4 regions of the Virgibacillus sp. Bac330 genome follow, and region 4 is predicted to be linked to each of the others. Evidence: riboswitches for the same ligand, from Rfam matches in the RefSeq annotation. Region 4 holds a riboswitch; each other region holds the start of a gene.
What was found. Region 4 has a riboswitch for thiamine pyrophosphate ahead of D9780_RS02280 (PTS galactitol transporter subunit IIC). Riboswitches for the same ligand answer to the same signal wherever they lie in the genome.

Region 1 (4,940 bases), 1.6 Mb from region 4:
ACTTAGACGACGTTTTTGGCCTTGGCTTAGTGTATAGGGATGTCTATTTTCCATCCCTTGTAGCTGACAACTTGCTAATGTTTGATGCACTTTTTCTTGAACTGTTGCTTCAGGATATGCTCTTAAACGTAACGTATATGCAATTTCATCAAAAACACGGTCAGTGATAAATTGGTGTTCGGGATTTTGAAATACGTAGCCAATTTGTTGCCGTAATTCTTTTTGCTTCCATTGATCAATGGAGCGATTGTTTACATATATATTTCCTGCTGAAGGGAACTCTATCCCTGCTAACAAACGAGTGAGTGATGTTTTCCCGCTTCCATTTGCCCCTGTAACCGCAATAAAGGATGGGCCTGCCCAAGAGAAAGTAATGTCACGTAGAATTTTTTGTTTCTTTTTCGAAAGCTTTACGTTGTGAACTTCTATGATAGGTTCCAATGCGCAGCTTTTTTTGGCAGTTGTTTCTAAAAACGTTTGATCCAAATAGGACATATGCGTTGTAAAATCTTCGTAAGTGAAAGGGATTTTTGAAAAAGCTGCTTGATTATTGTCACAAGCTTGTAACGCGAGTTCCGTAATAGACGGAAGTGCAATGCCTTCTAATTGAAAAAGGTCCGCATGTTTTGTAATCGCTTCTGTTAAAGAACCATCAAATACACCATGTCCTGCTTTGGATAAAATAAAGGCTCTCTCTATAAAAGAGATCCACCCGTCCAATTGATGTTCAATAACAATGAGCCCAATTTTTTTATCTTCCTGAATATGTTTCATCGTTTGAATGAATGCCTGTTTTGCTAGTGGATCTAAATTAGCAGTTGGCTCGTCTAAAATTACAAAGTCGGGTTCAAGTGCTAGGATGCATGCTAGCGCGAGCTTTTGCTTTTGTCCTCCAGATAGAGAATGAATGTTTGCTTCTTTATAAGCGGTTAAGCCTACCATCTGCAATACTTCGTCTATCTTTGTGGCAATTTTATCTCTCGGTGTGTCGATGTTCTCCAATCCAAAAGCGATCTCATCTTCTACCGTCAACATACAAAATTGACTTTCAGGATCTTGGAAGACGACACCGACATGTTTACTCATTTCTCCAGGTTTCGTATCTTGAATCGAAGTCCCAAAGATATGGATATCTCCTGCTATTTCCCCATCAAGTTCGCGAGGGTAAATCCCGTTTAAGCAACAAGTTAATGTGCTTTTTCCACTGCCACTTGGTCCGAGTAGAAGCATCGTTTCGCCAGAACGCAAATCAAAGGATAGCTTGTTGATAGTAGGGTGTTCATGCTCGTTAAACCAAAGTGTGAGTTCGCGCACTTGAATCATGATACAGACCTCGCTTTATCTATTTGCTTTCCAAGGGCAAAACTAGATAATACACCTGTCTTAGCTAGTGAGTCACTAATTGCTTTTCCAAGTACACCGGAAATAATTGCGCCACTGATCATTCTAACGATGAGCATGCTAATCACATAAGGTGTGCTTAAAGCAGCATATCCGCCACGAAAATAGCCCCAAACAAAACTAAAAATCGCTGCTCCAACTCCTGCAAGCATTAATACCCATAAGGAATAGCGTTTATATCTTGTCGCAGCAAAAGCAGTCTCTGCACCAAGCCCTTGGATCATTCCAGTAATAATAATGATTGGCCCCATCGCATTGCCTAAGAGCATTTCCACCGTAGCGGCAATTGTTTCGGATAGAAAAGCCGCTCCTGGTTTACGTAATATATAGGCCGCAATAATGGATACGATAAACCAAATTCCAAAAATAAAGTCATAACCAATGGGGCCCATAAATGATACAAGTAGCTTTCCTACTGGGAGGAAAGCTAAATAGACAATCCCAAATACGACCGATAAAACAGCCATAACAATAATTTCTTTTAAACGCCAGTTAGTCATCACTGTTCACATCCTTTTTAGAAGGACTGTTAGCTGATATTGTCGTCGTCATAACGGTGTGAGAAGATCCACTATGTTCCATGTTGACAAAGACTTGTTCCAAGCCATTAAATACATCCTTCCCATCCCCATCTAATCGTGTGGCGTAATGAATGGAGGATACGCGGATGTTTTGCTTTTTCATGGCTTCAATTTGGTCGTAAATGAGATTCATATAGTCGCCGCCACCTAATGGATAGAGAGAAAACTTTCCAGCTACCTCTTGTTTGATCTTCTTGCTCTCTGCCTCGTTTAATCGTCGGTCATCTTCAGCTAAAAATACATCCCCATCAGAATCTCCTGGACAACCGATAGAATAGGTACCACTAAATACGACATGGTAACCTGTTTGTGCGGCATGAAGAAATAAAGCTTTTGTGACATCAAATACATGGGTGATTTTTCCTCTCACACATGTACCGACGTCCGTTGTTTTCACCCAAACTTTAGATGTGTCTACTTCTTTTAATGCTGTTGTAATAACATCCACAAATTGATCTGTCATCGGATAAATGGCAAAATCACAGCCAGCTATTCTACTGTTGTGGCAAGTATGAAATGGATTATTCAATTTTCTTCCTCCTTCTATAAATCATAGTTTTATAATGTACCGCGATGAAATTGTGCTACAAGCGCAAAGGAACTCGTTTTGAACTTTTATAAACAAATTTTCACATAGAACAAAGGCTCGGTGTGCCCGGTTAGCAACGTAGCGAGTGGAACGAATCAACGAAAGTTTTAGGAATCATGCTCCTGCAACAGGAGTATGCCGTCGCCCTGCGGCAAGCCCGTCTTTCGTCGCCTTCCTAATTAGAACTATCGTAAGGCAATGGAGTGAAGTCGCCTAGTTGCTGGGCGCTTGCGCCGGACGTGGCTAAATAACTTAGTTAGTTTATCCACAGCTGCAAAATTTTATAATTTCCTAGACCACAAAAAAGACTGCATTCGTGAAGAAGGCAGTCTTTACCAAATAGACTATGTATGTTGTACTCTCTGGTTTTGACTGCACTTCCCCACGCTAGTATTATCCAGATCGGGTATTAAGGGTCAGAAATTATCCTCTCAGCCATCTAAAATAGCTCCCCTAGTGCAAATAGTTATGCGGTTTTATAGTTTGTTATAGTGAATTATAGTATAGAACGTCAACGTTCACAACCAATTTGTTTGAAGCTTATAAGTAACTTGCATAGTAAATACCATTACCTTATCGAAAATAGCAGTCTATCTGTTTTTGTTTAAATTTGGTTGCAAAAGGTGGTCCATTTCATACTAAATAGGTTATGGTGATGCGAAAAACCATGTTGATTGTGAAATTGCACAGCTGTTTTTGCTTTAGCTATGTTTCAAGTTGTTACATTTAGTTTAAAGACTGGTTTAATTCGAAATAATTATTTAATTAAGATAATATGTTGAATATACAGATTGGAGACCTAATTGAAGTAAGGAAAGGGGGAATTCGTGCATGTATGATTACATTATTATTGGTGGAGGTATTGTAGGTTTAGCAACGGCATGGCAGCTGAAAACAAAGCATCCGCATTCATCCATTGCCGTATTGGAGAAAGAAGCAGCCTGGGCAGCTCATCAAACAGGGAGGAACAGTGGGGTCATTCATAGTGGCATTTATTATAAACCTGGTAGCTTAAAGGCCCAATTAGCGGTGAAGGGTAGAAATTCTATGATTGCATTTTGTCAAAAATATGAGGTGAAACATGAAGTTTGTGGCAAAATCATTGTAGCTACAAGAAAGCGAGAATTACCGTTTATGGATCAACTGTATCACCGAGGTTGTAAAAATGGTTTACAAATAACAAAATTACAAAGAGAGGAAGTTATTGATCATGAGCCATATGTTCAAGCAGAAGGAGGCTTGTATATACCGACAACAGGTATTGTGGATTATCAACAGGTGGCTTATAAATTAGTAGAGTTACTCGCAAACCAAGGAGTTGATTTGTTTTTAAATACACAAGCGCATCAAATAAATGAGAAAGGATTTGAAGTAACGATAGATACGAATCATCAATCTTTGATCGCTAGAAAGGTTATCAATTGTGCGGGCTTGCATAGCGACCAATTGGTTAAACAGTCGGGTATTTTAACGGATGTAAAGATTATCCCTTTTCGTGGGGAGTATTTTACATTAAAAGCAACGAAACATTATGTAGTAAAAAATTTGGTCTATCCAGTACCAGACCCAAAGTATCCATTTTTAGGCGTACATTTGACGAGAGGAATTCATGGTGAAGTGCATGCAGGCCCTAATGCAGTATGGAGTCTTAAAAAAGAAGGATACAATAAGTGGGACATAGATAGGAAAGAAGTACTAGCTACGTTGTTATTTCCAGGATTTTGGCAATTAGCAAAGGCAAATATAAAGGTGGGCGCAATGGAAATGTCGCGTTCTTTGTATAAAGCATTATTTGTAAAAAGTTTGCAGCGTTTTATTCCAGAAATCCAAACAGAGATATGATAAAAGCTCCATCTGGTGTACGCGCACAAGCTATGCTTCGAGATGGAACACTCCTTGATGACTTTTTTATTATACCCGGAAAAAATGTGCTCCACGTTTGCAATGCACCTTCGCCCGCTGCAACAGCTTCGCTAGAGATTGGTAGGATGATAGCTGAACGGGCATCATTATCATAAGTTTTTTCACTAGGAAAGCTTCATTTTACAATTTTATTACAAGGGGGAATACGGGATCAAGTCCGAAGAGAGGGAGATACGAATGTGTAAAAATACAGAGGTAAAAGTTGTTATCATTGAAGATGATCCCATGGTGCAGGAAGTAAACAAAAAGATGGTAGAAAAAGTAAACGGTTTCATTGTTGTCGCTACTGCAAGAGATGGAAAAACAGGTGTCGAGCATTGTCAAATCTATCAGCCCAATCTCGTATTACTCGATATTTATATGCCTGAACAAGATGGAATTCAGACGATAAAGGCGCTTCGACATCACAATATAAATGTGGAAGTAATTGTCATCTCTGCTGCAGA
Region 2 (4,940 bases), 1.0 Mb from region 4:
GGCTAATACTCCCAATAAATGTTTCTTGCCTTTGATTGGCTTCTTTTAACTGAGAAATCATTTCTTCAATATGTTCAGCCATAAAATTAAAATTGCGGGATAATTCCTCAACCTCAACATAGCTGCTAACAATCGTTCGTTCTTCAAAATTTCCTTTAGCAATCTGTTTCGTTGCTTTCGATAATTTATAGATCGGTTTTGTCAGTAGCCATGCAGTGACTAGCATGACGATTGCACCTATTCCAATCATCAGCAGCGTAATATACATATACATTGTCCATTGGTCATTTTTACTCGCAAAAATATCGGATATTTCTCGAAAGTTTTCAATGTAGAATAAATCTTCATGTAATTGAAGTGGTGTCATAGCGTGAAGAAAATATTTCCCATTAACATTTTTTACTTGGTAGCCTTTAGATTGATTCGATACTTGTGTAACGGCATCGTTACTTAAATCTTCATTAAAATTATCGTATACGATATCTCCGTCCTGGTTACTAATGCGAAAAGTAAGTTCTCCACCAGATTCATAAATGGTTAAGGAGGAGGCAACGGTTATAAGTAGCTCTTCATTGGATGCTGATTCCTTGTTTTTTTCATCAGCGAAGTAAAAATCCGATACGGAAGCCTCTCGTAATTCTTTTTGTAGCGAGTATCTTAAAATATCATTTTCCTCAAATACAGAAGTGGCTTCGCGCTTGATAGAATCTTGAAAAGCGGAGTCAATTAATATATAACTTCCAATGCTGAAGCAGGAGACAGATACGATCATCGTGGAATAAAATATTTTCCAAAATAATTTCATGCTATACCTCCAGTCTATAGCCCACCTTATAGACTGCTACGATTTTATCCTTTAAACCAAGCTTTTGTCGCATACGTTGTACGTGCAGGTCAATCGTCCTGCTTTCGCCGACAAAATCTTCTCCCCAAACTTTCATAGAGATGTTACTCCGAAATAGAGCAATATTTTTATTGTTAATAAATAATAATAATAAGTCGTACTCTTTCGCTGTTAGATTAACAGTTTTTCCTGATTTGGTTACGACTCTGGAAAGCGTATCTATTTTTATATCAAACAATTCTATAAATCGTTTGTTTTTATCATATCTGCGTAAAACAGTTTCCACTCGGGCTAGCAATTCTACGATTTCAAAAGGTTTCGTTAGGTAGTCTTCCGCTCCAAGCTTTAACCCTTTTACTTTATCCGTTACATCTGATTTGGCAGTTAAAAATATGACTGGTATATCGTAAGGCTGGATATATTCTAGTAAATCATAGCCATTAATTTTGGGGAGCATAATATCTAAAATTGCTAAATCAAAATGATTTGCTTCGATCATATCAGCAGCTTGTTCTCCATCATAGGCACAGAAACATTCATATCCTGCATCTCCGAGACTCATTTTTATTAAGTCAGATATTGGTTTTTCATCTTCAACGATTAGTATTCGCACCATTGGGCAAACCTCCCTCTCTTTCATTATAAATTATCTGTGTAACAATGTTGTATCATATTTATCTGGTATATATATCCTTTCGAAATCTATAGGTTATAATAGACTGTTAGCAAGCTATTGCATCGTTCTACTTAAGGAATAAAGAAAGCTACGACATGTCACCAAGTCTTTATGGTGATAGCCGTAGCTTTTAAATGATGAGCTTTGCGGATTTTTATGAAGTTAAAAACCGCAGATGATGCCGTCCGAAATTAATCTAAGTTACCATTTCAACGGATAAAGATTTACGAAGAATTATAAGTTTTGGGCAGCTACAGGGATAGGCCACATGGCTTGATGTTCTGCCATATCCCAGAACATATATTCAAAATAGCTCGTTTTCACAACGATATCTTCCAAGATGGCTAACTCGTGTTCTGGTTTATCTTCCGCAATTGTATTAATTAAATCAATGCAATCGTTAGCTAGTGCTGTAAAATCTTCGGAGGAATACATTTGTACCCAATTGCCGTAAAATTCATGTTCCAAGGCGTTTGGCCAGGCTGCCAATGCTTTGCCAATGTAATTATAACTCCAAGCACAAGCCAGTACGGCGGCGACTGTATTTTCTATGCCACCTTGTTGTGCCACATTTAGCATATAACTTGTGTATGCAGTCGTTGTTGCCGCCGCTTCTGTTTCTTCTAATTCATCAGCAGTTATGCCAAACTTGCTTGCATAGTTACGATGTAAATCCATTTCCATATGCAAGGTTCCATGAAGTAAATTGGCAAACGTTGTCATTGTTGATAAATCATGTGCTTTCGCGCTTCCTAATGCAAACAAGCGAGAATATTCTATTAAATAAACATAGTCTTGCTTCATCCAATGCTTGAACTTTTCCTTATCAAGCCAACCTTCTCCTAACCCTTTTACAAATGGATGCTCCAAATAGGATTTCCAAATGGGCTCTACCTTTTTCCATAAACGATCTGTAAATAGTTGTTGCATCATACTATATTCTCCTCTCGATAATTGAAATTATTTTAATGCTAGAGAAGATGTGGAAACAACAAACCTTTGTAGTTCAGGATAAGACGTACTTGCATCTGGAGAAAATAATATTCCCCATTCTACGATGTAAATAGAACGGGGAAGTGATTGCCTGATTACTATTCATGCAAGTTGTCACTTCCCTACGCTAGTACAAACTAGATCAGGTTCAAAGGGTCAAGTTTCCTTTCTCAGCAATAAAATTGCTCCCCTAGTGAGATATATAATAACACTATGTATTGTCATTAAAGCATAGATGATAGATTTAGGCAAAGGAAGTGAGGATAGTAGTTAGGTTCTTTGCATCTTTTTGGTCTATTAAAAGGCGCTCTCATCAGGTAGGATAAGGGTATTGTATGTAAAGGAGAGGGTTGTTCATGCTTTTAGAAGTTATTGCTACGAACTTAACGGATGTGATAGAAGCAGAGCAGTATGGAGCAGATCGGATTGAACTTAGCCCTGCGATGGCAGAAATAGGGCTTACACCAAGTTACGGTTTACTAAAAAAAGCAGTTGAAGCTGTCCATCTGCCTATCAATGTCATGGTTCGTCCACATAGTCAATCATTTGTATACAACAAATACGATATAGACACGATGAAGGCAGATATAGATCTGATTAAAAAGATGGGTGCAAACGGTATCGTTATTGGGTCATTGACTACTGAAAAAACGATTGATGAAGAAGTGTTGAAACAGTTATTAGACGTGGCTGATGATTTAGATGTAACTTTTCATCGGGCGTTTGATTTTGCTCGTGACCAAGAAGAAGCGTTAGCATGCTTGGCACAATATAAGCAAATAACGACAGTGTTAACTGCAGGAGGTAACTATAAAGCACCTGAGGCTATTCCGCAGCTACAACAATTGATTGATTTGGCTGCGGATACGCATGTAAATATGATGGTGGGGCATGGTTTAAAGCCAGCAACATTTGCTGATGTATACGAGCAAGTGAAGCCCCATGCATTCCACTTCGGTTCTGGCGTTAGAAGGAATGATTCATTCGCCTATAAACTGGATCGCAGCAAGATACAACACATAAAAAATATCACTAGCATTGCATTAATTAAACCTGATGATTCAAAATACTGAAAATGTTCAATAATTATGTGTTCATGATACAAAAAAATCCTTTACAATGGAAGTACAGGTGGTTCCTGTCCAAATCCAAAAGTAAAGGATAATCCGTATGGACAAGAATACACTAAAATCATCATTTGGTAAATGGGTTTCACCTATAAATACGAAAAAACTATTTGAACAAGTAGAAGAAAATAAACAAGATTACTACACAAAAAAGCTAACAACTGCAGCGTATATAAAGCTTATGTTACTTGCCCAACTGCAAGGATTCGAGAGCTTGGAAGAAATGAGCGATGCCCTAATAGATGATGGACTTCAAAAAGCACTGGGGTTTGAATCGATTAGTACATCTCAGCTATCAAGGAAGAATAATGAAATGAATCCAATGATCCTTTCCCATTTATTCTTGGAACTTGTTTACAAAATAAAAGGTATCCAATTTAAAAACGGGAAATACATGCCATTGAAAATCATTGATTCTAGCACGCTTCCATTGAACTTAACGAATCATAAGTGGGCAAAGTTCCGTAAAACAAAAGCAGGAGTTAAGCTACATTTACGACTTGTATTTATGAATAAAGACACCGTCTATCCTGAAAAAGCAGTGATTACAACAGCCAAAGAACATGACAGAAATCAACTGGAAGTTCTCGTAGACGACAAAGAAGCCATGTATGTGTTTGACCGTGGATACGTTGATTATGAACGATTTGATCGAATGACAGATGAAGGCTATTTTTTCGTATCAAGACTGAAGAAAAACGCCATCACTCGTGAAGTAGAATCATTTTCTATACCTAAAGATTCTACGGTTTTATCCGACAAGATGGTTTACATCGGTTCGACGCAAAATCGTACAGAGAATGTATTCCGCCTACTTGAAGTAGTGGATACAAAGGGAAACATTCTACGATTAATTACTAACCGTTTCGATCTAGACTCCGAAGAGATTAGTGAAATTTACCGTCAACGATGGACCATTGAGCTATTTTTCAAGTGGCTCAAACAGCATGTAAAGATCAAACACTTTTATGGCATGAGCGAAACTGCCATTCAAAATCAAATTTTCCTTGCACTTATTGCTTACTGTTTACATGTACTTATCCAGTTAGAGATGAGGAGTAAGAAGTCCTTACTCCGAATTAGCCGCTGGTTAAATAAAGCGCTGTGGAAACCTGCGTACATCTGGATTCGCAGATTTGACGATAGATCTATTCCGTAAATACATACAGTGTCGTTGTTGCTAATAGTTTAATTGTATAATTTTTCCAAATGGACAGACCACCTTTGTTTAGCCTTTGTCTTTTTGGCAAAAAATCCTGCAAAGATGTTTACTGAATTTTCAAACCACATTTATGCAATG
Region 3 (4,940 bases), 290 kb from region 4:
TGCATCTTCTTTTGTCGAAGTCGGGAAAATGGGGCCGACGCCAAGATAGTCAACGTAATCCAGCGGGCTGGCATGCAGTTCTTCTAGGTTAGAAACAGAAAGTCCAATCCATTTATTTGGAAACTGTTGGCGCAATTCTTTTGCGTCTTTATCATCTTGACCGACATGTATGCCATCAGTCTCTAAAACTTCTGTTAACTCTACATCATCATTGATAAAAAACGGAATGTTATGTTGACAACAGATAGCGCGCAATTCTTTTCCTAATTGTATTTTTTGGTTGCCAGATAAAGCATCAGATCCTTTTTCGCGATATTGAAAAGCTGTAATACCTGCCTGAATCGCTTCTCTTAAAACTTGCTTCGGGTCTCGATCACAATTTTGGCTTCCCATGATGAAATATTTACGTAAAGCTGTTTGTAAATGCAAGCCTCTAGCCTCCTTATTTACTTAACGTTTAGCTTTTGCGAAAGGAAAGTTTTTCTACATATTATTTGGTGTTAAGTTGATCTATTTCATTGGACAATGCGTCAATAAAGGCCGGAAGAAAGCTGCCAGAACCTTGAACATGCTCTTGTTTAGCAGCATACTCGGCTGCTAATCCATAAAATTGTACGGCTGCAAATGCTTGTTCTTCTACTTTCGCATCTGTAGTTAGACAAGCAGCTATAATAGAGCCTAGCAAACAACCAGCACCTGTAATTTTTTCCAAATAGACATGCCCGCTTCTGTTTTCTATTACTGTTTCATTGTTACTACAAATATAGTCCGTCTCTCCTGTTACTACAGCAGTCGTATGATACATGTTGGCTACTTTTTTAGCAATCTCTTTGCCATCACCATCTCCGACAGATTCTACCCCCTTTACTTCCCATGGCATATCAACTAGCTTAGCCATTTCGCCTGCATTTCCTTTAATAACAGTAAATTGTACTTCTTGTAATAATTGTTTAACGACATCTTTACGAAATGATGTGGCGCCAATGCCAACAGGGTCTAGTACTACTGGGATGTCTTTTTTGTTGGCGGCTTTACCAGCAAGCTTCATTGCTGGTAGCTCTGTCAATGTTGATGTACCAATATTTATAAGCACACCATTAGAAATGGACGCCATTTCTTCTGCTTCTTCTGTTGCTTTTGCCATAATCGGTGAAGCCCCAAAAGCTAGTAAACCATTAGCAGTAAAATTCATCACGACTTCATTTGTCAAATTGTGAATTAACGGATTGGCCTCCCTAACTTGCTCTATAATTGATGTATTCATTGTTTCACCCTTTCTTCACGAATTCCCCAATGGTTGGTAGGGCCGTTCCCAGCGCCTAATGGGAAAGAATGCTTAATAGCTGCTGTAACAAATTGTTTAGCCTCTTTTACCGCTTCATATAACGGCAGGCCTTTAGCTAAATGAGCGGTAATGGCTGCCGAGTACGTACAACCAGTGCCATGCGTACTTGTTGTGTCAAAGCGTTTGGAGTGAAAGGTATGCATCTTATGTCCATCATATAAATAGTCAATGGCATCTCCATGCATATGTCCACCTTTTACTAGGGCAGCCCGAGCACCATGTTTATCCACCATTTCTTTGGCTGCTTCTTGTAAATCGTTAACATCATGGATTTTGTTGCCAGTAATAAATTCTGCTTCTGGAATATTTGGCGTAACAACAGTTGCTAAAGGTAGAAGCTGTTCTTTTAAATAATCTCTTGCTTCTTCGGCAATTAAAGGATCGCCGCTAGTAGCAACCATAACAGGGTCCATGACGTAGTATGCGTCTGTACTAGTAAGTTGTTTTTGGATGACGCGCATCATCGATTCATTGGCAATCATGCCTGTTTTTAGACTGTGTACAGGCATGTCAGAAAAAACAGATTGCAATTGCTCATCTATCATATCAATAGGGATATGGTGGACATTTTGTACACCAGTTGTATTTTGTGCAACAATCGATGTGATGACGGACATACCATAAACAGTTAACTCTTGAAATGTTTTCAGATCTGCCTGAATACCTGCACCTCCACTTGGGTCAGTTCCTGCAATCGTTAATGCACATGGAATTGGTTTCAAATTATTCGCTTCCTTTCTTTATATAATTGCCAGTATATTTCGTGAACCATGATGGCTCATTTTCGAGCGAACTACTATCTAGAATGATTCCCAAACATATAAATAGTTATCATATAGTCTTGGACTTAAAGCCAGTTTATTACTGCCTTTGTATACGAATCAGCTTATCTGTATTCACGCGTGAAACAATAAACCACCCTAAAAAAGCTCCAGAAATGCTACTTGCTAAAAATGACGGGACAAAGAATAGAGCTCCGGCACTACTGTCCATGAATAAGCGAGCAATGGGTACGGCAAGCAAGGATCCTACAATTCCAGTCCCTATACTTTCTCCAATGACAGCCCATCGTTTCTTCTCAAATCTACGATACAGTAAACCTGCAAACCATGCTCCTACCATGGCTCCTGGAAATGCTAATAAAGTTCCAAGTCCTAGCATATTTCGTAACAGACCAATCATAAAAGCTATTATTACAGCAGGTCCAGGTCCTAACGTAATAGCTGCCATCACATTAACAGCATGTTGCACGGGGTACGCTTTGGCAAATCCAGCAGGGAACCAAAGAAATTGTGCTGCTAGTGTGCCAATAGCAACAAAGACAGCCATTAATGTTAATGTGTATGTTTTTTTCATAGCATCACCTTGCTTTTGTCTATTTTACTAAGAGGAAAGTAGTGAAGAACAGCATTTTTAATAGAAGTTGCTGTAAGGTTTCTTTCATTCTAAACGAGAAGTCGTTGTCGACGAATAGAATAGAACAAAAGGAACAAGCATAACGCCATGTTACTCATCCTATAAACCTTATCTTTTCCTAACATGCAAAAAAAGTCAGACCCCAGACAGAACCTGACTTAGAAGAAGAAATATAGAAAGAGAATCTCTACTACTTCCCTCCGCTGGTCTTAACCAGATCAGGTCAATAAGAGTCAGAAGCTATTGCTTCTTCTCAGCCCATGATAGGCTCCCCTAGTAGTTCTTATAAAATATTCTACTAAAATATTAAACGCTAACACATCAAGCTTAACAAAATGGTAGATGTTTGTCATGGAAAAAGCTAGTACCTTTCCGCATCTTTATTACCTTGAATTGTACTTGCGTGGTTTAGAGATAGTTGTAAAGGGAAAATAATTGCCTGTTTTGAATAATGGCCTGCAAATCCACTTTCTATAAAATTACGGTCCATCTTTTATAGATGAAGTTAAAACATATTCAAAACTTTTAAAAGAAAGGTTAATAATTTCATGTGGACATGAATATGATAAGCATTACAAGATGGTTCTAAAATCCTAGTTTTTCATCGGTATATTAGAAACGCTTTCATGAAGAGGTGGTGATCTACTCCATGAGATTATAGAAGGATAAATCAGAAAGTGAAAGGAGGGGGAACAAATCTATTACAAAATAAGTAAATGCAAGATATTCCTTACAGGTGATAATGAACCGGGGAAAAAACTGTTTCAATAGACTGAATTTTTAGTTTGTTAACAAGATACCTATTTGCGAGTTTAAAATGTAAAGGCATGACAACATCCACCGCAAATATATGGCAAGAAACTATCTATTTCTAAAGTTGAGGTGCTTTAGAGTGGTGGAAATTTGTAAGAAACGAGGTGAAATCAGAATGTCCAAAGAAGTCATACTGGAACTAAAAGATGTCCATACGCATTTTTTTACGGAAAAAGGGGAGGTTCCCGCTGTGAATGGGGTTCGTTTATCTGTATGTAAAGGAGAGGTCGTTGGTATTGTTGGAGAATCGGGCTGTGGAAAAAGCGTCACATCCTTATCCATCATGCAATTAATACCTAGCCCGCCTGGCAAAATTGTAAGTGGTGACATTTATTTTAAAGGGGAAAATATCGTATCAGCTTCTCCTAAAAGAATGAAACAGATACGGGGAAATGAAATTGCTATGATTTTTCAGGAACCAATGACATCTTTAGATCCTTTATTTACCATTGGTAATCAAATGATAGAAGCGATTCGACTACACGAAAAAACAAGCAAAAAAGAAGCGCGTAACAAAGCGATTACATTATTAGAACTTGTTGGAATTCCTAGGGCAAATGCTATTGTCGCTAGTTATCCGCATCAATTATCAGGTGGAATGCGACAGCGGGTCATGATTGCAATGGCGATGGCTTGCGAACCAGATTTGTTAATAGCGGATGAACCAACAACAGCACTTGATGTAACGATACAGGCACAAATACTCGATTTAATGCGACAGTTAAATCAAGAAAAGCAGACAGCTATTCTGTTCATCACACATGATTTAGGTGTCGTTGCAGAGATTTGTGATCGCGTCGCAGTGATGTATGCTGGGCAAATCATCGAAGAAGGGACGACGAGAGAAATATTAAAATATCCTAACCACCCCTATACAAAAGGATTAATTCGTTCATTACCAAATGTGAAGAAAACAGAACAACAATTATATTCTATTCCAGGTACGGTTCCTAAGCCACAGAAGGAAAAGATAGGTTGTCGTTTTGCACCTCGTTGTGAATGGGCATTTGCACCATGTTTTCAAGCAAACCCTCCATTATATGAACTAGAAAATAACCGCACAAGTAGATGCTTTTTACATGAAAAGGAAGCATGATTGTTCCCATTAAAGCAAGCAGGAAGGAGGTAGAGGAGAAAGTGGTCCAACCATTGTTAGAAGTGAAAGGATTACAGAAACATTTCGCAGTTAAAGGCGGGGTATTTGGAAGGAAAAAGCGTGTTATCAAAGCTGTCGATGATGTCTCATTCAGTGTAAGAGAAGGAGAGATACTTGGTATTGTTGGAGAGTCAGGATGCGGAAAATCAACAACTGGAAAAGCCATTTTACGATTATTGGAGCCTTCGAGTGGGGAAGTGATGTTTGCTG
Region 4 (4,940 bases):
TAACCAAAAAAGACTTTGAAGCTATTTTACAGTCTAGCCAAAATAATTCCAAAAAGCAATTAGACAAATATTTAGTGGAAAAAGGACTAAACGCTCTCGTTATGATAAATAATGAGCATGTATTACTATCCGCAATTGCAGGATATCCTGAATTAACTGTTCCTGCAGGGTACGACGATAATGGTGAACCAGTTGGAGCTACTTTTATCACCAAACCATTTCTAGAACAAGATCTATTTCAAATTGGCTACGCTTATGAACAAAAGACAAAAAATCGTAAGGCTCCTAAGTTGTAACTGAGTTACTTGCGTAATAAGAGCAACAAAATACCCACTTCTACAATAATGATAGTAGTGTTTTTATCGCCAAACGATGATATATGTTTGGAAGGGAGTACTCCATACGTGAGACTTCCTTCCAACCGCATCGTTTGTTTAAGCTTAAAAAAGACAAGACTGATCGCCCATTCTCAAAACGTAAGCTGTAGTTCTGCTTGTACAATAAACTGTACGATTTGTTCAGCATAATTCTATTCTCAGCTAAATACTTTTTCACGAATTATTTGATACATTTCCTCTCCCCCTAATCCCGATATAAATGGCGTGCCGTCAATCACGTAATCTTTCATTTCATCAGGTACAATAGTCGTTGAGATAACAATATCATACGTATCATATTGATTTACTGCTTCTGCTACACTAGATTGAAAAAGCGATACTTGATGTATGAGCTTTTCTTTTTCTAGCCACTCACGTATTTTTTCTTTCACCATTGTAGAAGTTGCGACCCCAGTACCACAAATTACGAGTATTTTAATCATTTTATTTCCTCCAATAGGAATTATTTTTATGTTTGTGTCTACTTCGTCTGTTAACATAGATGAATAAAACCATAATAAATGCCCCAAAAACTATAAAGCTAAACCACTGCATTCTTCCCGGTAACCAAATGAAAGGAAAAGTTGTCCACACTGCACCATCTACAAGCGAAGAAATCGTCGCGTAATTTTCCATATTAAAATCGGCACTTATCGCTGTCGTTGTTACTAAAGGAGCAACCCAAGTTGCAATATAAAGACCAATGCCAATATAAAAAGCTCCACCAATAACTGTCCGAATTATATTACCTTTAAAAACAGGTACCATTAAAGCAATAAGAAAAGGAATCGTCGCTAAGTCTGTAAAAGGTAACACTTTATTACCTGGTAATATCACAGCTAACAACAGTGTGATGGGCACTAATAACAAAGAAGCTGATAAAACGGCTGGATGCCCCACCGCTAAAGCACTATCCATTCCAATATATAAATTTCTCTTTGGAAAACGTTGCTTCATATAATTTCCAGCGGCTTCTGAAACAGGTGCAAGTCCTTCCATTAATAAAGCGACCATACGTGGTAATAAGACAAGCACTGCCCCTGTCTGCATTGCTAAAGTTAACGTATTTTTAAGGTCATATCCTGCCAGTACACCAATAAATAAACCGATGACCACCCCCATTACTGTCGTATCACCAAACACACCCAGATGTTTTTGAATGGACGCTTGATTTGCCTGTAGCTTATTAAATTTAGGAATCCGATCAAATACGTAATTTAAAGGTTTGGCTACGATATAAGATGGAGCAGAAGCCCCATGCGGGAAAGTAATCTGTTTAAATCCATAAAAGGATTGGATATCCCTCTGAATCCAGTCACCAAGCAAAAGCAATACTATATGATGAACAATCATTACTCCAACAGCCATAGCGAAATGATTGGTCAACACCAAAACTAATGAGGCTGTAAAAGAAGTATGCCAAAAATTCCATATATCAATATTTAGTGTCCGAGTAAATCCAATCGATAATAGAAGTAAATTGATAGCAATACCTATTGGAATCGTCAAACTGCCTAGAACGGTTCCATATGATATAGCTGCAGCTGCTGGCCAACCAACATCAATAATGGTGAGCTCTAAACCATATTTGTCAACCATAGCTTCAATTGCAGGTCCTAAGCTGTCACCTAATAGTCCGATAACAAGATTAATACCAATAAAACCAATGCCAACGATTAATCCAGAGCGAACAGCTTTGCTCACCTTTGTGCGCAAAACTAATGCAAAAATAAAAATTACAAATGGAAGCATAACACTAGCTCCCAAGTCAACAAACCACTGTAAAACAGACATTATTTCTCCCCCCATGCCAATATCTCATTGCATGTACAACATCGATAACGTATGTAACATGGTAACTTCCCCCTAGCTGACTCCCATAACAGTAGCAATTACTTCTTTATCTACCAATGGTAAAAGTGAATTTCATGAGATGACGAGTTTTGCTCAATAGGAGCTAAGACGTTCTCATGAATAGAAAGCTTAGTTATCCATAAATTTCTATAGCAAAGGATTACATTTCGCTTAGACCTTAAAGCCTAAAATTTTTGCGCAATAAAAAATGCCACTTTCTTCCCTGAGGAAAAGTGACATCGCATTCGAATTCTAAGCTAATCAATTTGCTCCAAACCATTATTAGAATCAAAGTTTCTGCCACTTCCCTCCGCTGGTTTATAACGCCAGATCAGGTTCAAAGAGTCCCAACGTCACACGTTGATCTCAGCCACAAATACGGCACCCCTAGTGAACTATTTTCATTTTTAATTGTATAGATAATATATCGGTTGGCACGTGCAAGTGTCAAGTTTTTTTAGCAATGTTCATGAACAAAGGCTCCGGGCGACTTGTTAGCAACGTAGTGACTGGAACGAATCAACGAAAGTTTTAGTAATCATGCTCCTGCAACAGGAGTATGCCGACGCCCTCCGGCAAGCCCGTTTTTAGTCGGCCTTCCTCTTAAACACGAACCGATGACGATTTATCTTAGGGCAATGGAGTGAAGCCGCCTAGTTGTTGGGTGCTGGAGTATGACGGGGCCATTCGGTTATTAGGTTACGCCATAGCATCAAATTTTTATGCTTTCTTATCTTTTAAAAACCTGCTGGACAAATCCAGCAGGTTTTTCCATTTCACTTATTTATTTTCTAGTAAAATCCACATATTCCTCTGTTCCTACATGTATCTTTGTTTCACTTGGTTTCGTTTTTGCAACAACCTTGCCATTGCGAATGGAATACATGACAACAGCTTGTTTACGAATCGCTTCATACGTATTTTCTGCGCCCAAAACGATGAAGTTAGCTGGTTTTCCAACTTCTATACCATACTCTTGTTCAACATGCATTGTTTTAGCACTGTTTGTTGTAATTAGATCCATTGAGTCAACAATTTGCTCGTACCCTAATAATTGAGCGACGTGAACTCCCATATGAAGTACTTGAAGCATATTTCCTGTGCCAAGCGGATACCAAGGATCAAAGATATCATCATGACCGAAACATACGTTCATACCTGCTTCTAATAACTCCTTCACTCTCGTTAAACCACGACGTTTTGGATAAGAGTCAAATCGCCCTTGCAAATGGATATTAACAAGTGGGTTGGATACAAAGTTGATCTCTGACATCTCTAATAAACGAAACAATTTATAAGCATACGCATCATTATAAGATCCCATTGCTGTTGTATGACTGGCAGTTACTCTGGGCCCTAGCCCCCGCTCATATGCTTCTTTCGCCACTACTTCTACAAATCGAGATTGCTCATCATCGATTTCATCACAATGAATGTCAATTAATCGATCATATTTTTCAGCAAGATCGAAGGCAATTTTTAACGACTCCACACCATATCCCCTGGTGAATTCAAAATGCGGAATTCCTCCGACTACATCTGCACCTAACTTCAAAGCTTCTTCCAACAATTCTTTTCCATTCGGATAGGATAAAATACCTTCTTGTGGGAAAGCAACTAGTTGCAAGCTCACAAAATCCGCCATTTCTTCCTTCAATTCTAGCAGTGCTCGTAGTGCTGTTAGCTTTGGATCAGTTACATCGACATGGGTGCGCACATGCTGAATACCTTGGGCAATTTGCCATTTCAAAGCTTGCGTAGCTCTATCTTTCACATCTTCATACGTTAACGATTGCTTCCTCTCTGACCAACGTTGAATGCCTTCAAATAACGTGCCACTCTCATTCCATTTTGGCTCTCCTGCGGTTAGTGTTGTATCAAGATGAATATGAGGTTCGATAAATGGAGGAAATACTAAGGAACCAGTAACGTCAAGAACTTCCCCTATATGCTGCTGCTTAGCAGGGGAAATAGACGTAATTGTTTTTTCTGTCACACTAATATCCCATAACCCAGATTTATTGCGTAATCTAGCATTTTTTATAATCACTTTTACTGCCCCACCTTTTCTGTATTGGTTAGAATAACTTCTTTTTCCTTTGCACTAGCAACAAGCTTCGTAACAACAACATGGGTAACTGCAGCACCTATTAACGCATTCATTGGTGGGATACCTGGTAATAAAGTTGCTGCAGCAATCCCTGTTCCCCAAGCAAAAAGGGCAATCCAATTGATAGCGGTAAATGTCATTTCATGGAAAGCTCGATAATGGCCGCGGCGAAGAATGAAAAAATCAGCTAACAAAATGGCTCCAATTGGTGGTAAAGCAGAACCGAGAATCGTTAAGAAGCCAACAAAATTGTTGTATAACCACATGGCCCCTAATGTACCAATAATTCCATTAAAAATGACAATTTTATGCTTTGCTATTTTCGTAATGTTAGAAAGTCCAAGCCCTGATGCATACAAGGCATTATCATTCGTTGTCCATATATTTAACCCTAAAACAATAATGGCAGGTAAAATAAGATTTTGCATAAACATAACTTCAGAAATATCTGCTTGCCCCGTTGCCACAGAACCTACAGCTCCAAATAAAAACATGAATGTGTTCCCGATGAAAAAAGCAACCACAGTCGCAACTACTGCCGAACGTTTTTTTCGCGCAAATCTGGTGAAATCAGGTGTTAAAGTTCCTGCGCTTATAAA

Region 1: it holds a riboswitch for thiamine pyrophosphate, as region 4 does, so the genes downstream of both, D9780_RS15565 (YkoF family thiamine/hydroxymethylpyrimidine-binding protein) here and D9780_RS02280 (PTS galactitol transporter subunit IIC) in region 4, are expected to answer to the same signal.
Region 2: it holds a riboswitch for thiamine pyrophosphate, as region 4 does, so the genes downstream of both, tenA (thiaminase II) here and D9780_RS02280 (PTS galactitol transporter subunit IIC) in region 4, are expected to answer to the same signal.
Region 3: it holds a riboswitch for thiamine pyrophosphate, as region 4 does, so the genes downstream of both, thiW (energy coupling factor transporter S component ThiW) here and D9780_RS02280 (PTS galactitol transporter subunit IIC) in region 4, are expected to answer to the same signal.

Annotation. Positions count from the first base shown of each region.
Region 1 covers NZ_CP033048.1:3,331,415-3,336,354, reverse strand. Annotated here, with positions in the region: gene D9780_RS15575 (ABC transporter ATP-binding protein) at 1-1,323, opposite strand, end outside; gene D9780_RS15570 (ECF transporter S component) at 1,320-1,901, opposite strand; gene D9780_RS15565 (YkoF family thiamine/hydroxymethylpyrimidine-binding protein) at 1,894-2,511, opposite strand; TPP riboswitch at 2,934-3,036, opposite strand; partial or broken gene lhgO (L-2-hydroxyglutarate oxidase) at 3,403-4,589, shown strand; gene D9780_RS15555 (response regulator) at 4,672-4,940, shown strand, end outside.
Region 2 covers NZ_CP033048.1:3,971,491-3,976,430, forward strand. Annotated here, with positions in the region: gene D9780_RS18445 (sensor histidine kinase) at 1-805, opposite strand, end outside; gene D9780_RS18450 (response regulator transcription factor) at 807-1,460, opposite strand; gene tenA (thiaminase II) at 1,755-2,450, opposite strand; TPP riboswitch at 2,616-2,715, opposite strand; gene D9780_RS18460 (copper homeostasis protein CutC) at 2,870-3,586, shown strand; gene D9780_RS18465 (IS4 family transposase) at 3,684-4,799, shown strand.
Region 3 covers NZ_CP033048.1:216,004-220,943, forward strand. Annotated here, with positions in the region: gene thiE (thiamine phosphate synthase) at 1-393, opposite strand, end outside; gene thiM (hydroxyethylthiazole kinase) at 491-1,264, opposite strand; gene thiD (bifunctional hydroxymethylpyrimidine kinase/phosphomethylpyrimidine kinase) at 1,261-2,067, opposite strand; gene thiW (energy coupling factor transporter S component ThiW) at 2,207-2,701, opposite strand; TPP riboswitch at 2,940-3,046, opposite strand; gene D9780_RS00955 (ABC transporter ATP-binding protein) at 3,690-4,670, shown strand; gene D9780_RS00960 (ABC transporter ATP-binding protein) at 4,712-4,940, shown strand, end outside.
Region 4 covers NZ_CP033048.1:510,352-515,291, reverse strand. Annotated here, with positions in the region: gene D9780_RS02290 (amidase family protein) at 1-296, shown strand, start outside; gene D9780_RS02285 (PTS sugar transporter subunit IIB) at 536-820, opposite strand; gene D9780_RS02280 (PTS galactitol transporter subunit IIC) at 822-2,171, opposite strand; TPP riboswitch at 2,520-2,630, opposite strand; gene D9780_RS02275 (cytosine deaminase) at 3,016-4,281, opposite strand; gene codB (cytosine permease) at 4,284-4,940, opposite strand, start outside.